One region of the Martinezella lusitana genome, then DNA from elsewhere that is predicted to be linked to it. Evidence: predicted binding sites of a transcription regulator. Region 1 holds the regulator's gene; each other region holds the start of a gene.
What was found. The regulator LexA, encoded in region 1, represses DNA repair genes until DNA is damaged. The targets are predictions, from matches to a motif close to TGTTCNNNNTGTGTTCNG.
Positions count from the first base shown of each region.

Region 2: the regulator LexA is predicted to act here: its motif matches at 1,170-1,187, upstream of HB780_RS24970 (helicase-related protein).
Region 3: the regulator LexA is predicted to act here: its motif matches at 3,078-3,095, upstream of HB780_RS29805 (PA0069 family radical SAM protein).
Region 4: the regulator LexA is predicted to act here: its motif matches at 2,001-2,018, upstream of HB780_RS27640 (YifB family Mg chelatase-like AAA ATPase).

Region 1 is NZ_CP050308.1:297,044-301,403, forward strand. It holds gene HB780_RS15255 (ComEC/Rec2 family competence protein) at 1-1,156, shown strand, start outside; gene lexA (transcriptional repressor LexA) at 1,137-1,859, opposite strand; gene HB780_RS15265 (VOC family protein) at 2,265-3,152, shown strand; gene kdsA (3-deoxy-8-phosphooctulonate synthase) at 3,149-3,988, shown strand; gene eno (phosphopyruvate hydratase) at 4,140-4,360, shown strand, end outside.
Region 2 is NZ_CP050308.1:2,321,477-2,325,836, reverse strand. It holds gene HB780_RS24975 (DUF3309 domain-containing protein) at 1-156, opposite strand; gene HB780_RS24970 (helicase-related protein) at 1,429-4,360, shown strand, end outside.
Region 3 is NZ_CP050308.1:3,332,887-3,337,246, forward strand. It holds gene HB780_RS29790 (F0F1 ATP synthase subunit B) at 1-195, shown strand, start outside; gene HB780_RS29795 (phosphotransferase enzyme family protein) at 322-1,080, shown strand; gene HB780_RS29800 (ribonuclease HII) at 1,087-1,743, opposite strand; gene HB780_RS29805 (PA0069 family radical SAM protein) at 1,849-3,006, opposite strand; gene HB780_RS29810 (glycosyl transferase) at 3,238-3,756, shown strand; gene HB780_RS29815 (hypothetical protein) at 3,931-4,245, shown strand; gene moaB (molybdenum cofactor biosynthesis protein B) at 4,290-4,360, opposite strand, start outside.
Region 4 is NZ_CP050308.1:2,889,691-2,894,050, reverse strand. It holds gene cysK (cysteine synthase A) at 1-303, shown strand, start outside; gene HB780_RS27640 (YifB family Mg chelatase-like AAA ATPase) at 374-1,906, opposite strand; gene gshB (glutathione synthase) at 2,091-3,038, opposite strand; gene HB780_RS27630 (cupin domain-containing protein) at 3,111-3,614, opposite strand; gene HB780_RS27625 (exonuclease/endonuclease/phosphatase family protein) at 3,711-4,360, opposite strand, start outside.

The DNA of each region.
Region 1 (4,360 bases):
CGCAACACTGGCATTGGTATCCGGCTATTCGCTCTGGACGCGGCGGCGGCATCGGGAAAGCATTTTTTCCCGGTTTCGGGTCATGCGCCCGCTGCTTTTCGTCTCGCGTTTCTTCGGCGGCATATTGTCGACCTCCTTTCTCGGTGGCGCGTCGACGGCGATCTTTTCGATCGAGCATTTCCACCGGTTGTCGACCTATGGTCTCGCTGCCAACCTGGCTGCCATGCCGATCGTTTCCTTTATCGTCATGCCGTTCGGAATGGCCGCGATGCTGCTGATGCCGTTCGGTCTCGATGGATGGTTCTGGCAGATCACCGGCGAGGGGCTGGACCTCGTTATCATCATCGCCAAGACTGTTGCTGCCTGGGGTGGCAATATTCCGTTCGGCCGAATGCCGGTCTGGCTGTTCCCGACATTCATTGCCGGCTTCGTATTGATGACTTTGCTGAAGACTTGGCTACGGCATACGGGCGTGTTGCTGATGATTGGCTCGGTTGTTGTCGCCGCACTTGTTCCGGATGTCCGAAAGCCTGACTTGATGATTTCCGAGGATGGCACCTTGGTAGCCTTGCGGCGGGACGATGCTTTGACGAGCAATCGCGAAAAGCCGCCTGACTTCATCTTCGAGCAGTGGCAAAGGGCACTGGCCATGACCGATCACCGGCCGCCGACAATGCTTCCACCCGACAGCCAACTCCCCAAGATCAGCAAATCGGACAGGAACCGCCGCCTGACTGCCGATGAGCAGAACGCTGTCCGCAAGGCGATGGATGCGGCATTGGATAAAGCGGGGGAGGGTGGCTTTGCCTGCCAGAAACGGGCATGGTGCGTGGCGGTGCTCAGCAATGGCGAGATGCTCGTCACAATCGAGGATGCGGCCTATCTCGCCCCGGCCTGTGACACCGCCAATATCGTCGTCACCCCTATCCGTCTGCGACTCGATCGTTGCCGCTCGGGTGCAATGCTGTTTACAGGGGCTACGTTACAGCGAACCGGGTCCATCGAAATGGATCTTAGTGCCAACAAGCCGATCGCCACGACCGCATTTGAAACTCTAGCGCGGCCATGGAATCTGCATCGCGGCTATGATTGGCGAACGGGCACATTCGGAGCGCCGATTGTGCCCGCGTCACCAGCTAGTGATAACGACGGATAAGGCCGACGAGCTTGCCTTGCACCTTGACGCGATCCGGCCCGAAAATACGGGTCTCATAGGCGGGATTGGCCGCCTCGAGCGCTATTGAGGCACCCTTGCGGCGGAAGCGCTTCAATGTCGCCTCTTCATCGTCGACCAAGGCGACGACGATATCGCCGGGATTGGCGGTCGTGCTGTTGCGGATGATGACAGTGTCGCCATCGAAGATGCCGGCATCGATCATCGAGTCGCCCTTGACCTCGAGCGCATAATGCTCGCCAGAGCCAAGCATGTCTGCGGGGACGCTGATATCGTGAGTGTTGTTCTGGATCGCCGAGATCGGAACACCGGCAGCAATGCGGCCCATGACCGGCACGGATACGGCGCTATTGTTCTCGTCGTTCGCCGGCTTCGCAGGGGCGGGCGGCTGTACCGGCTGGGGCTTGCCCAGGCTGCCCTCGATGACGCTCGGCGAGAAAACGCGGCGCGGCTGCAGGCTCGGACTATAGGCTTCCGGTAGCTTGATGACCTCCAGCGCTCGAGCCCGATTCGGCAGGCGGCGGATGAAGCCGCGCTCTTCCAGAGCCGTGATCAAACGGTGAATGCCGGACTTGGACGCAAGATCCAGCGCATCTTTCATTTCATCGAAAGAAGGTGGAATACCGGACTCCTTCATCCGTTCGTGAATGAAGAGAAGCAGTTCCTGCTGCTTGCGTGTCAACATCGTATTTGAACCCCAGAATCGTGAAGGTATCGTGAAACAAATCCAGAACGAACACTATATGTTCCATATGTGTTCCGCAAGTCCCTAATTTTCGATGAATGTTTTGTGGGCGTGTTAAATAAAGCAGAACATAACAGGTCCCCCGTAGGCGGAACCGTGGAGTATTCCGGCGCTAGTCAATGGAAACATATATGGAAGTCGGCCATGGTCGATTCTGCGGGAATGGGAGCCGGCTATCGTTGCATGACTACTGAAACCCGGAGGACTTGCGGCTTCCGCGCAGTCGCAAACTATTCGACAATAAGCCTTCTTTTTGCGATCCGCCTGGTTTTTAGACGCCGCGCTTTCATCTTGAATTGAACCGCGGAAGGGCGCAAACCTGCGGCATACATGAAGGAGGAAGCCATGGCCTTATCGCTGCATCCGCTGGATCATCTCGTTTTGCCAACGGTCAATATCGCCATGGCGCGGGAGCGGCTTGGCAAGCTCGGCTTTACCGTTGCCGCTGATGCCCGCCATCCTTTCGGCACCGAGAATGCCTGCGTGTTCTTTTCCGACAAGACCTATCTGGAGCCTCTGGGCGTTGCGTCGCATGAGCAATATGAAGCGAGTATCGAGGAGGGCAATGTTTTTGTCGCTCGCGATCAGGCCTACCGTTTTCGCGTCAGTGAGGAAGGTTTTTCGGCCGTGGTTTTCGGCACTGAGGATGCGGCCGTCGATGATAAGCGCTTCCAGGCGAACGCCATGTCGGCCGGGAGCATGCTGGATTTCGAACGGCCGATGCGCATGCTGGACGGCTCGGAAACGATCGCCGGCTTCCGTCTCGCTTTCGCGGCCGATCTGCGGTCGCCGGATTTCTACGCTTTCTGCGCGCAGCGGATCAATCCCATACCGGCCGATCGCAGCGCCCTGGAACGGCATGCCAACGGCGTGACTGGCATTGCACAGGTCGCCCTGTCGACGCCGAAGCCGGCGGCATTCCGGGGTTTCTTCGAACAGGTTGCAGGTGGACCGAAGATATCGGAGCATTCCTTTGGGCTGACGATCGAGACGGCGAATGCCCGGATCGAGGTTCTGACCCCGGAAGGCATGGAAGCCTTTTACGATTTTCCTGTGCCGGCGGGCGATCCCGGCCTTCGCGCGCGCGCAATCCTCTTCAAGACACACGATCTTTCCGTGACATCGTCGCATTTGGCTGCTAACGGCGTCACATACACGCGTAAGAACAATCGTATTCTGGCAAAGCCCGCCCCCGGACAGGGCGCGTTGTTTGCCTTCGAGGAGATAGCATGAGCACGAATTCCGAAGTGATCGTCGGCGAGGGCGCATCCAAGGTTCTGTTTTCCAATACCGCCAAGCTGTCGCTGATTGCCGGCCCCTGCCAGATGGAAAGCCGCGATCATGCCTTCATGGTTGCCGGTGTGCTGAAGGAACTCTGCGGCAAGCTCGGCATCGGCCTTGTCTACAAGTCGTCCTATGACAAGGCGAACCGCACCTCGCTCTCCGGCAAGCGCGGCATCGGCCTGGACAAGGCCATGGAAGTCTTTGCCGATCTAAAAAAGGAATATGGCTTTCCAGTCCTGTCCGACATCCACACCGAAGAACAGTGCGCGATCGTCGCCAAGACGGTAGACATCCTGCAGATCCCGGCCTTCCTGTCGCGCCAGACCGACCTTCTCGTTGCTGCCGCCAAGACCGGCCGCGTCGTCAACGTCAAGAAGGGTCAGTTTCTGGCGCCCTGGGACATGAAGAACGTGCTTGCCAAGCTGAACGAGAGCGGCAACCCGAATATCATGCTCTGCGAGCGTGGTGCCTCCTTCGGCTATAACACGCTGGTCTCCGACATGCGCTCGCTGCCGATCATGGCGGCGATGGGCGCTCCGGTGATCTTCGATGCCACTCATTCCGTGCAGCAGCCGGGCGGGCAGGGCGGTTCGACGGGCGGTGACCGCCGATTCGTCGAAACGCTGGCGCGTGCCGCCGTTGCCGTCGGCGTTGCCGGCGTTTTCGTCGAGACACATGAGGATCCGGACAATGCACCGTCCGATGGTCCGAACATGGTCTATCTGAAGGACATGCCGCAGCTTCTGGAAAAGCTGTTGGCCTTCGACGCCATCGCCAAGGCCTGAGAGATATAAGCGGCATTCAACAGGCTGACATGAACTTGCTATACGCGGCCTGTTGGAGCGCCTGATTGAGGTGCGGAGCGGCATTGTAATTTCCGCATCTTCGATTAAGACGATTTCAATCGATTTATAACCCAGCGAGCAGGAAGCAATCATGACCGCAATCACCGACATTATCGCCCGCGAGATTCTCGACAGCCGTGGCAATCCGACTGTTGAAGTCGATGTCTACCTCGAAGATGGCAGCTTGGGCCGCGCAGCGGTTCCGTCGGGTGCATCGACCGGCGCGCATGAAGCCGTCGAGCTTCGTGACGGCGGCAAGCGCTATCACGGCAAGGGTGTCGAAAAGGCCGTCGAAGCCGTCAATACCGAGAT
Region 2 (4,360 bases), 1.9 Mb from region 1:
TCAAATCCGGCCCATCAGCAGTAGAATGAGAACAATGACGAGAACGAGGCCGAGACCGCCGGATGGACCATATCCCCAGCTTCGGCTGTAACCCCAGCTCGGGAAAGCGCCGACCAGCATGAGAATCACGATTACAAGTAAAATGGTACCAAGCATGGCTTATTTCCTCCGCGTCCAGCGCTTGAAGTTTCCGCTGGAGTGAGGACTTCGCTCAAGCGGTTGCTTCAATCGGTGTGCCCTTTTACCTCGTTTACGCAAAACGGGCGGCACACCGTGTTCGATACCCGAAGAAACTCGCGCCGCACGAAATTGTTCCGGCTCAGAAATAACCGTCGGTATGAGGACGCATCTGCATGCCGAGGTAAAAGGTTAATGCCGCCGCGCGTTGCGCGCGGAAAAATGCCGGTCAGCGAGCTTCTCTTATGGTTAAAAATTTATTTAAATACAACATGTTGCGGTGAACGAAACGGGAAAATGGAGCTGTCCGTGATTCGTCAGCGATTCGTTCTGCGTTTGAGCTTTGGTTAACGGCGGCGGGCGAAACTTTTATCTTTTTGGCATGCGGATTTGAGATTGATCGCCACAAGGTAGTGCCCATCGATCGAATTCGTTAAAATCGGGAGTTTTCCGGCTCATCCACTCCGTCTTCCCGTTCTTCATCTGGATCAGCTTCCTCATCCGAGTGCTAGATGTAGCCGTGAACAAATGGGATACATGGTGGAATCAGCGATTCGTCGCCGATTCGTTCCGGCTTTGATCGAAGTGTTAATGGATTCAATCATTGCGGGAATTTATTGTTTTCTTTTATTCGGTTTCTCTTAAAGGTTAATTGCAATCCCTGATTCGGGTCGATTCTGCGCTTCAACCATCCAGAGTCCTATGCATTTTGATCGCAAATACGCTAGATATTGTGGAGAACAAAGATGGAATCCCCGAAAGTCGGTGATTCGTCGCCGATTCGTTCCGGCTTTGACCCGAATCTTAACAGGGGGCTTTCCTGAGCCGGATTCCCAACGGAAGTCTTCAGATTTACAAATATTTAACCATGTTTTCCGCAGGCGTCCCGATCTCGATCAGGTAGCGATCCGACTCCCTTTCTGTTGGAAAAGCAAGTCAAAAGGCGATTCAGTATGTGGTGGGACTCTATGAATTAAAATCTATATATTGTAGTGAACAAAAAAGGAACTCTCCGGAGTCAGCGATTCGTCGCTGATTCGTTCTCAAGCTGTTCCGGACTCGACGGGACTCGCCTGGGATGTAGTGATAATGTAGCTTTTGGTTGAGATCGCTATTTATGAAATCGAATGTTGCGGCGGTTGTTTTTTGATTCAGGTCTTGCCTTTGTCACATATGGTCGTCATCTGTTCTTCTCTTTCCTGGGGAGCTTGCTGATCGCAAGACAGTGGTTTCTCGCCCATGCATGGACCTATGACTCAGACCTCGCAGCCAATGATCCTGAGCGGACGCGGCGTAACCGCGGTGCTCGGACCGACCAATACCGGCAAAACCCATTACGCTATCGAGCGCATGGTGGCGCACGGCAACGGCGTGATCGGCCTGCCGCTGCGGCTGCTGGCGCGCGAGGTCTATACGCGTGTTGTCGAGAAGGTCGGAGCGCAGAATGTTGCGCTGGTCACCGGCGAAGAGAAGATTTCACCGCCCAATGCGCGCTATTCGGTCTGTACCGTCGAGGCCATGCCGCGCGAGACGCGTGCTTCTTTCGTCGCCATCGACGAGGTTCAGCTCGCCGGCGATCTGGAGCGCGGCCATATCTTCACCGACCGTATCCTGAATTTGCGGGGCCGCGACGAGACGCTGTTGCTCGGCGCCGGCACGATGCGGCCGATCCTTGAACAATTGCTGCCGGGGATCACTGTCGTCGAACGGCCGCGCCTGTCACATCTTTTCTATGCCGGCCAGAAGAAGATCACCCGCCTGCCGCAGCGCACCGCGATCGTCGCTTTTTCGGCCGACGAGGTCTATGCCATTGCTGAGCTTATCCGCCGCCAGCGCGGCGGGGCGGCCGTCGTGCTCGGCGCGCTCAGCCCGCGCACCCGCAATGCGCAGGTGGCGCTCTATCAGGCCGGCGACGTCGAATATCTGGTCGCGACCGATGCGATCGGCATGGGCCTCAATCTCGATGTCGATCACGTTGCCTTCGCCCAGGACCGCAAGTTCGACGGCTATCAGTTCCGCAATCTCAATCCGGGTGAACTCGGCCAGGTAGCCGGCCGCGCCGGCCGCCATCTGAGGGACGGCACCTTCGGCGTGACGGGGCAGGTCGATCCCTTCGACGATGAGCTGGTGCGACGCATCGAGGGTCACGAGTTCGACACGGTCAAGGTGCTGCAATGGCGTACCAAGCATTTCGACTTCTCGTCGATCGCTTCGTTGCGCGCGAGCCTTGAGGAGGCGCCGCGCGTGCAGGGCTTGACGCGGGCATTGCCGGCGGTCGACCAGCAAGCGCTCGAACATATGGCGCGTGATCTGGAGATTTCCGTTCTCGCCAGCAGCCCCGAGCGGGTCGAAAAATTATGGGAAGCCTGTGCGCTTCCCGACTATCGGCGTATTACGCCCGCCCAGCATGCCGATCTTATCGCTACCCTCTTTTCGGACCTCGTGCGCTATGGCACGGTAAAGGAGGATTTTCTTGCCGAGCAGGTGCATCGTGCCGATCGGACGGATGGCGATATCGACACGCTTTCGGCGCGAATCGCGCAGATAAGAACTTGGACCTATGTGTCGAACCGGCCCGGATGGCTTGCCGATCCGACACACTGGCAAGAAAAGACGCGGGAAATCGAAGATCGATTGTCCGACGCGTTACATGAAAGGTTGACGAACCGCTTTGTTGATCGCAGGACATCTGTGCTCATGAAGCGCCTGAGAGAGAATGCGATGCTGGAAGCTGAAATCAGTGTGAATGGGGATGTCTTCGTTGAGGGACATCATGTGGGACAGTTGACCGGATTCCGGTTTACGCCTGTCTCGGGAACCGAGGGGCCGGACGCCAAGGCTGTCCAGACGGCCTCGCTAAAGGCGCTCGCGCTGGAGTTCGAGGCGCGCGCGGCTCGGATGCATGCGGCCGGCAATAGCGATCTGGCGATCAGCGCGGACGGTCTCGTCCGCTGGCTCGGCGATCCCGTGGCGCGCCTGACGGGTAGCGATCACATCATGCGGCCGCGCGTCATCCTGCTCGCCGACGAGCAGTTGACGAGCAATGCGCGTGATCACGTCGCTGCGCGCATCGAGCGCTTCGTGAACCACCATATCAGTACGGTCCTGAAGCCGCTCGACGACCTGTCGCGCGCCGAGGACCTGCAGGGGCTTGCCAAGGGGTTGGCCTTCCAATTGGTCGAAAATCTTGGCGTGCTGTTCCGCCGCGACGTTACCGAAGAGGTAAAGTCGCTGGATCAGGATGGACGCGCCTCGATGCGCCGCTACGGCATTCGCTTTGGCGCCTACCACATCTTCGTGCCTGCCCTGTTGAAGCCGTCGCCTGCCGAACTCATCACCCTGCTCTGGGCGCTGAAGAATGATGGTCTCGACAAGCCGGGCTATGGCGACCTGATCCCGGTCCTGGCCGCTGGCCGGACCTCCGTCGTTACCGATCCGACCTATGAGCGCACGTTCTACAAACTTGCCGGCTTCCGATTCCTCGGCAAGCGCGCGGTGCGTATCGACATTCTCGAGCGCCTGGCGGATATCATTCGTCCGCTGCTGCAGTGGAAGCCGGGTCAGGCTTCGCGTCCGGAAGGCGCCTATGACGGTCGCCGCTTCACCACGACAACGGCGATGCTTTCCATCCTCGGCGCGACGCTGGAAGACATGGAAGAGATCCTCAAGGGTCTCGGCTACCGTGCTGATGCCGTGAAGCCCGAAGATGCGACGGCCCACCTCGCACTGCAGGATGCCTCCGCAGCGCCCGCTCAGGCGCCGCAGGTTGCGGAAGCCGCTGCCGATGGTGCCGATCACGATGATGCCGATGGCGCCAGCGACGAGCCGGCTACGGAAGGCGAAACCGTCGCTGAGGATGCAGCTTCTATTGCGGAAGCCCCTATTACCGAAGCCTCTCCCACGGAAGCTCTGGCCGAACCGGCTGTTGCCGTCGCTGCCGAGCCTGTGGAGGCCGTAGCGGTTGAGGCTGGCGACGCAGTTGTCGCCGAGCCGACTGAGCCGAAGCCGGTTCTGCTTTGGCGTCTTGGTGGACGCAGCGACAATCAGCAGCGCCAGGGCGCACGCGGCCAAGGCGATCGCCGCGGCCAGCAGGGCCAGGGCGAGGGGCGCGGCCAGCAGGGCAATCGCCGCAACAGCAGCGGTGGCGAGCAGCAGCCGAGCGGCGAAGGCAATCGCGAAGGGC
Region 3 (4,360 bases), 880 kb from region 1:
GTCACCAACCGTACCGCACTTTCCGAGCAGAAGATCAAGCAAGCGGAAGTCGATGCGATGAAGGCGGTTCGTTCCGCTGCCGTCGATCTGGCTATCGCCGCAGCTGAATCTGTGCTTGCCAAGAAGGCGGGCGGCAAAGTTCAGTCCGATCTGTTCAACACCGCTGTCAGCGAAGTGAAGACCCGGCTGAACTAAACGCGTAAGCGATCATGTTTTGAAAGGCCCCGCTTCGGCGGGGCTTTTTTGTTTTCCCAGCGTTTGACGACGGCCGGCAATCGAAAATAGATTGCAGGCTTGGCAGCGGAGGCAGCGGTGTTGACGATGGAGGAAGGCGAGAGCCCGTTTCGCAAGGGCGATGTCATCTTTCGGCCCGCTCGCACATGGACGGTGAGCGTACAGGCATTGCTCGCGGCGCTCCATGCCCATGGTTTTACACAGGCGCCGGCGCCTGCCGGTTACGATGCCGTATGGGAGAAGGTGAGCTTTCTTCCCGGTCTGACCGGCGATCTGGATGACAGCGAGGATATCAGATCCGAGACGGCTTTGCGGTCGGCAGCATCCCTGTTGCGCCGCTATCACGACTGTACCGCGCTATTTCTGCCGGAGATGTGTGCGAGCCAGGAATGGCAACTATCGCCTCGTGCACCGATCGAGGTCATCTGCCACGGCGATTTCGCGCCCTATAATGTTGTTTTGAATGATGGTGCCGTGACGGGCATCATAGACTTTGAAACGGCTCATCCCGGTCCACGCCGCTGGGATCTGGCCTATGCCCTCTATCGCTGGGCGCCTCTGTCGATCGGCATTGCGGCGGAGGGCCTCGACAGGCTGGACAGGCAGATCGGTCGCGCTCGCATCTTTCTCGACGCTTATGGCTTGGAGGCAGCGCGGCGTCCGGTATTGCCGGACATGATAGCCGAGCGGCTGAATGCCCTGGTCGGTTTCATGGAAAGCGAAGCGGCGCGCGGCGTGGAGAAGTATCGCCAGGACCTTCAGGAAGGCCATGACCGCATCTACCGGAACGATATTGGCTACATCAGCGAGAATCGGGAGAAGATCATCGCTGGCCTTGTCGAATGATAGCCGTCAGGCTTCGTCTCTTCGAAGTGGCCGGAAGCTCATGCGATGCAGCGAGCAGGGGCCGTGCTTCTCGATGCCGGCGCGATGCTGGGCGGTGCCGTAGCCCGCATGGGCTGCAAAGCCATAGGCTGGGAAGACGTCGCCGGCCCGCGCCATCATTCGGTCGCGCGTCACCTTGGCGACGATCGAGGCGGCTGCAATGGAGAAAGAGCGGGCGTCGCCCTTGACCACGGCCTTTCCCGGGCAGGCCAGTCCGGCTGGCACATCCAGCCCGTCGGTCAGGACATAACTTGCCGGTATGGCGAGGCCGCAGATGGCGCGACGCATGGCATCAAGGCTTGCCTTGCGGATATCGGTGACGTCGATGCGGGTCGCGCTCGATGAGGCGATGGAGACCGTCGCCGTGGCAAGGATCTCGATGAATAGCGCCTCGCGTCGGGCAGCCGAGAGCTGCTTGGAATCATTCAATCCCTGGGGAATGCGCTCGGGGTCGAGAATGACGGCGGCGGCAACGACCGGCCCCGCCAGGGGGCCGCGCCCGGCCTCGTCGGCACCGGCGACGGGCCAATGTCCGGCACGGCGGGCGATCAGCTCCAGCTCGAAGCTTGGAACGATCGGCCTTTCGTCGAAAAGCATGGGAGAATCGGGTGGTCTGCGTGGCATGCGGCGAAGCTCGCACACCACCCGATCTCCTGCAAGCCCCCGGTGGATCATGGCGGCGAACCGGGGGGCTCTTCCAGCGGGCAGGGAAACCCGCAAGGAAAGGGGTCAGAGCAACGAGAGCTGCACGCCGCTGCCATCCGGCGGCACGAACAGGTCGTCGCGCAATGCGATATTGCGGCGGGTAAGCTCCAGCCGCCTGGTCGCCATTTCGAAGCGGCGGCTGATCTGCCAGGCATAGGGGCCGGCGCCCTTCATGCGCTTGCTGAAATCGGCGTCGTAATCCTTGCCGCCGCGCATCGAACGGATCAGCGACATGACATGGCGATAGCGATCCGGATAGTGCTGCAGCAGCCAGTCGCGGAACAGCGGGCTGACCTCCAGCGGCAGGCGCAGGATGACATAGCTCGCCTCCATGGCGCCGGCCGCCTTGCCGGCATCGAGGATGCGCTCGATCTCATGGTCGTTGAGGGCGGGGATGATCGGCGCCACCATGATGGCGGTCTGGATACCCGCATCGCTCAGCGCCTTGATCGCTTCCAGCCGCCGCTGCGGCGTCGCCGCGCGCGGCTCCATGGTGCGGGCCAGCTTGCGGTCGAGCGTCGTCACCGAGAGGCCGACCCGTACCAGATTCTTGGCGGCCATTTCCTTCAGGATATCGATATCGCGCATGACCAGCGCCGACTTGGTGACGATCGCCACAGGATGGTTGGCCTTGTTCAGCACTTCGAGAATCTGGCGCATGATCCGCCATTCCTTCTCGATTGGCTGATAGGGATCGGTATTGGTGCCGATGGCGATGACGCGCGGCTTGTAGCCGGGCTTTGCCAGCTCCCGTTCCAGAAGCTTCGCCGCATCCGGCTTGGCAAACAGCTTCGCTTCGAAATCGAGCCCTGCCGACAGGCCCATATAGGCGTGCGTCGGCCGCGCGAAACAATAGATGCAGCCATGCTCGCAGCCACGATAGGGATTGATGGAGCGGTCGAATGGGATGTCGGGGGATTCGTTGCGGGTGATTGCCGTGCGCGGTTTTTCAATCTGTACTTCGGTCTTGAAGGGCGGCAGATCTTCGAGGGTCTGCCAGCCGTCGTCGAATGTCTCGCGCTGCATCGGCTCGAACCGGCCGCTCGGGTTCAGCCCGGCGCCACGGCCACGCCGACGGTCGATCTCGACCCTGAGACCGGTATCGGCGATCAACGCATTGGCAATATCTGCCGTGTTGGCAGGCGCAAACGCGGCCTGCCCTGCAAGGGACTGCTCGTTCATCGGTAACTCCGGGGGGCGGTTTATGACATTGCATGCCGCGTCTAAGCTGATTAAATTCCTATCCGACAAATGAGAACAATGCAAGAACAAAATACAGAGGGTTACCTTCATTCGAGGGACGGGCGGAGGCTGGAACAGCTTTTTCAAAGTTGCATATGATTCTTTTCTTAAACGCTCTGGTTTTCGGCTTAGCCGCTGGCAATAAATTGTGCGGCGCTCTATAAATGGGCAATGTTGACGGTCATCATAGAATGCCAGGATCAGGAACCTGAGCTGGCACAGACATTGGCGGTTTTGGTGGCGGGCGCGATCGAAGGGCTCGTCTGCGACGTCGTCGTGCTCGATCACGGCTCGCGCGACGGCACCTCGCGGGTTGCCGACGCCGCCGGCTGCCGTTTTTATTCGCAGTGGGATATCAAGGACATATTGCGCTCGGCGCGGGGCGAGTGGCTGCTTTTGGTCGAGCCCGGCGCGCGGCCGCAGGCCGGCTGGATCGATGAGATCGCCGAATATGTCTCGCTGAACAAGGTGCCTGCCCGCTTCACCGCTTCGCGCGGCTATCGCCGGCCGCTGTTGCAGCGCATCAGACGCGGCTCGCCACCACTGGAACTCGGGCTGCTTCTCTCCAAGCGGCAGGCCATAGCGTTTGCAAAGACCGGCATGCGGCTTGCCGAGTTCGCCAAGGGACAAAAGGGCCGCCGTTTGTCCAGCGAGCTCATCCCCTCCTGGGTCGCGCGCGGGGCGCGGTAGGGTCGCCAATCCAGATCTCTATTTGTAAATACTGGAATAGCTGTCATAATTTTCTTGTGGCGGCCGCTTTCGCGTGTCGCGTTGGGCGGTCGACCATGAAGATGCCGGTATGCGGCAGAACAGGTCAGCAGAACTCTCCTCTTCTGCCGGATTTCCGGCGAAAGGAGGTGCGTTATGGAACGCACGATGTTCAACCGCCTTATCGGAACGGCCGTCTTGGCAACGGCAATCCTTCTCCCCAACCAGGCCGCCGCACAGGCGACACTCGCCTGCGCCAAGCGCGCCGAGATTGCTGCTTTTCTTGATGGGCACTATTCCGAGAAACCCTCGGCCATCGGTCAGCTCGATTCAAAGACGATCGTCGAAATCTTCGCCGCTGAAAGCGGCAGCTGGACAATGATGATCACCGATGTCACCGGTCGCAGCTGTGTCATTCTCACCGGTCAGAATTGGGATTCTATTCCTGTTCTTCCTGGGCCAAAGGCATAGCAGTTCAGAAGGCCGGGCGACTTTATCTCAGCGAAACGCCAATCTCAGTTGGTGCCGGAGCCACGCTTCAGGTGCTCGTCGAGGCGCGGCATGATCTCCACGAAATTGCAGGGCA
Region 4 (4,360 bases), 1.3 Mb from region 1:
TCCGGCGGCAATCCCGGCCCGCACAAGATCCAGGGCATCGGCGCCGGCTTCGCCCCGAAGATCCTCGATACGCATGTCTATGATGAAGTCGTCACCGTCACCAACGACGAAGCCTTCCAGCAGGCCCGTCTCGTCGCCAAGCTCGAAGGCGTGCCGGTCGGCATCTCCTCCGGTGCTGCGCTGACGGCTGCGATCAAGGTCGGCCAGCGCCCGGAAAACGAAGGTAAGACCATCGTCGTCATCATCCCGTCCTTTGCAGAACGTTATCTTTCGACGGTGCTGTTCGAGGGGCTGGGCGGCTAAGGCAGTCTGCCTCAATCATCAAATACCCAAAGGGCGCTGCGGCGCCCTTTGTCGTTTCAGCCTTTCGCGTTCACGCTGCCGCCGTCAGGCGTTCGCCGGCGATGCGGTAGGAAATAGCCTCGGCGAGATGGATGCGTCCGACCATTTGCTTGTCGTCGAGATCGGCGAGCGTGCGCGCCACTTTCAGCACGCGATGATAGCCGCGGGCGGAAAACTTCATCTTCTCGGCTGCGTCGCGCAGCAATTGCAGGCCGGCCGCGTCCGGCTCGGCGATGATCTCGATCATCGATGTCGAGCAGCCGGCGTTGGTGGAAATACCCTTCAAGCCGGCCGCCTCGAAGCGTTCGCGCTGCCGTTCGCGGGCGCGGGCGACGCGCAGGGCGACATCGGCGCTCTTTTCCGCCGTTGCCGGCCGGATGAGATCGGCGGCCGAGACGGCAGGCACGTCGATGCGGATATCGATACGGTCGAGCAGCGGCCCGGAAATCCGGCCCTGATAATCGGAGACGCAACGCGGGCCTCGGGCGCAGGTGTGGCCCGGCTCGCCGGCCATGCCACAGCGGCAGGGGTTCATCGCCGCGATAAGCTGGATGTTGGCGGGATAGGAAACGCGATGATTGGCGCGGGCGATGATGCATTCGCCCGTTTCCAATGGCTGGCGTAGCGCATCCAGCGCCTGCGGCGAAAACTCCGGAAGCTCGTCGAGGAAGAGAACGCCGTGATGGGCAAGCGAGGCTTCGCCAGGCCTGGCGCGGTGGCCGCCGCCGACCAATGCGGCCATAGTGGCGGAATGATGCGGCGTGCGATAGGGCCGGCGATCGGAGAGCTTGCCGCCGGAAAGCTGACCGGCGACCGAATGGATCATCGATACTTCGAGCAGCTCCGCCGTCGACAATGGCGGCAATATCGACGGCAGGCGCGAGGCCAGCATCGACTTGCCGGAGCCGGGCGGCCCGACAAAAAGCAGATTATGCCCACCGGCCGCTGCCACCTCCAGCGCCCGCTTGGCGCTCTCCTGCCCTTTGATATCGGCAAGATCGGGGAAATTGGCGGGCGCGGCGCGGATGGCGGGCTCGGGGCGCGACAAGACCTGGGTGCCGCGAAAATGATTGGCAAGTGCGATCAGGCTGCGCGGGGCAAGGATATCGATCTCGGCGCCGGCCCAGGCGGCTTCGGGACCACTTTCGGCCGGGCAGATCAGGCCCTTGCCCATGGCATTGGCGGCGATCGCAGCCGGTAGCGCACCGGCGACGGGTGCGATCGTGCCGTCGAGATTGAGTTCGCCGAGGACGGCATAGGCGGACAGCGCATCCGCGGGAATGGCGCCCAGCGCCGCCATCAGCCCGAGCGCGATCGGAAGATCGAAGTGACTGCCCTCTTTCGGCAGATCTGCGGGCGCGAGATTGACCGTCACCTTCTTAGGCGGCAGTGCCAGACCGGAAGCGTGGAGTGCGGCCTGCACACGCTCGCGACTTTCTGCCACGGCCTTGTCCGGCAGGCCGACGATGTGCATCTGCACCTTGCCGGGCGCGATCATCACCTGCACTTCGACGGGAACGCCCTCAATGCCCTGAAACGCCACTGTGCTGACGCGCGCCACCATGCTCTATCCTCTGTGCCGCAAGCTTTTTACGCTAGCAACCCAATCCCCTTAGCGGGTTGCAAGCCATCATCTTGCACGGAAAAAGAAATAAAACAAGAACAATAAGCGAACAAACATACTGTCGCGCGAAATGTTACGACAGCAAGTTGTAATATAAGAACAAAGCGTGACGAGAAACCTGAAATCAGGCGCGCTTGGCCTCGATCGCGTCCCACAACAGGTTGGCGATATCGGCGCCGCCGAAGCGCTTGACCTCGCGGATGCCGGTCGGCGATGTCACGTTGATCTCGGTCATATAGTCGCCGATGACATCGATGCCGACGAGGAGGAAGCCACGAGCCTTGAGCGATGGGCCGATGCGGGCGCAAATTTCCTGTTCGCGTGCCGTCAGCTCCGTTGCCTCGGCGCGGCCGCCGACATGCATGTTGGAACGGCTGTCATGTTCGGCCGGAACGCGATTGATGGCGCCGACCGGCTCGCCGTCAATGAGGATGATGCGCTTGTCGCCCTTGCGGACATCCGGGAGATATTGCTGGGCGATGAAGGGCTCGCGGAAGAGCTGGCCGAACATTTCCAGCAGCGAAGACAGGTTGCGGTCGTCGCGGGTCGAATGGAAGACCCCAGCGCCGCCATTGCCGTAAAGCGGCTTCAGGATGATGTCGCCCATCTCCTCGCGGAAACGGCGGATCTCGCCGGCATCGCGGGTGATCAGCGTTTTCGGCATCAGGTCGGCGAATTCGGTGACGAAAATCTTTTCCGGCGAGTTGCGCACCCAGGCCGGATCGTTGACGACGAGCGTCTTCGGATGGATACGCTCGAGCAGATGCGTCGAGGTGATGTATGCCATGTCGAACGGCGGATCCTGGCGCAGCAGCACGACATCCATGGTCGAGAGATCGACGCGCTCGGCTTCGCCGAGTTCGAAATGGTCACCCTTGACGTCGCGCAGGATCATCGGCTCGACGGAGGCATAGACCGTGCCGTCGCGCATGCTGAGGCGCTCGGGCGTGTAGTGAAAGAGCTTGTAGCCGCGGTTCTGGGCCTCCATGCTCATGGCGAAAGTCGAGTCGCCCGCGATGTTGATGCCCTGCACATGGTCCATCTGGACCGCAACATTCTTGATCTTCGCCATGATTTGCCCTCGCTCGAATTCGCCGACAGATTTAGGTCGGCCGGCGTTCAAACGCAACGGCTATTGAAGGCATCAGGCGGCGATACCTTGCGCGCCGCCCTGCCGCACCAAGTTGCGCAGTCGATAGGCCATGGTCAGCGGCTTCGGGAAAGGCTTGCGGCAGAAGGCGACCTTGCGCACATAGCGGTCGATGCGCCATGTCGCCCATGTGCCCCCGGCAAAATAGGCGACGTCACCGGCGCAAAGCAGGCGTTCGACGCCGTCCTCGGTGGTGATGTGCACCTCGCCTTCGAGGATCATCACCGTTTCGTCCCAGCCAAAATGCCAGTGAAACTCACCCGCCGTGCAATCCCACAATGCCGTCAGCGCGGCGTCGTCCTGCCCGCGAGAGTGCTCGGCAAGGCGGGCGACAGGCGCGCCGGCCACGACCCAGGACGGCTCGATCGGCGAAGGCTTCATGTCCATCTCGCCGGCGGCACCGGCGACGAAGTTTTTCGACTGCGGCAATGCCGCGACAAGCGGGGCAGCGCGGGTGGCAAAGGCCGCCATGCTCGCCAACATCAATTTCAAAACCATGCAATCCCCCAATTCCATGCGCGTCTCAGTCTTCATGGCATGAAAGAGGTAACGGCGTGGTTCAGGAAAACCGGCGCATTTTAACGGTTGCGAGACTTAGGCCGCAAAACCTTCGATGGTGCAGACGATCATATCGTGATCGGAGAGCGGCTTGCCGTCCGAGTTGAGCGAAGAGACGAGATGGCTATCGCCGATCTTCAGGCCACGGCTCAAGAACCAGTCGAGCTTCATGGTGCGCTCCGGAAAGCGGGTGATGAGGCTCGGGCGCGTGGTCGTCTGATCGAGAGGGCCGCCATGGCATTCGAAACTGCGCTGCTCTGCCATGGCGAAAAGAGTATCCGTCCTGAAATCGCCGCCGGTATGATTGCCGGTATTGAGATCGCCGCCGATCAGGATCGGCAGGCCGGGGGCGTAGGCCTCGACGGCGGTGATCAGCGCCGCCATCTGGCGCTCACGATAGGCGACAGTGGCGACACTTTCGAGATGCACGGAAACGGCAACGAAAGGACCGGCTTCGGTCTCGACGACAGCGCCAATGGCGCAGCGCTCGCCGACGCGCGGTTGCTCGTTGCTGTCCTTGAACCAGACGGCCTCGCCCGGCAGGCGGAACAGGAAGACGTCTTTCAGCGCGGTCGAGGCCATCAGCGCGTTGCCATGAAAGCCGTTCTCGTTGACATCGTCCTTGCAGAAGGAACGCTCGATCTCGGAGCCGAGACTGAGTTCGAGGAATTCGACGCCATAGGCGT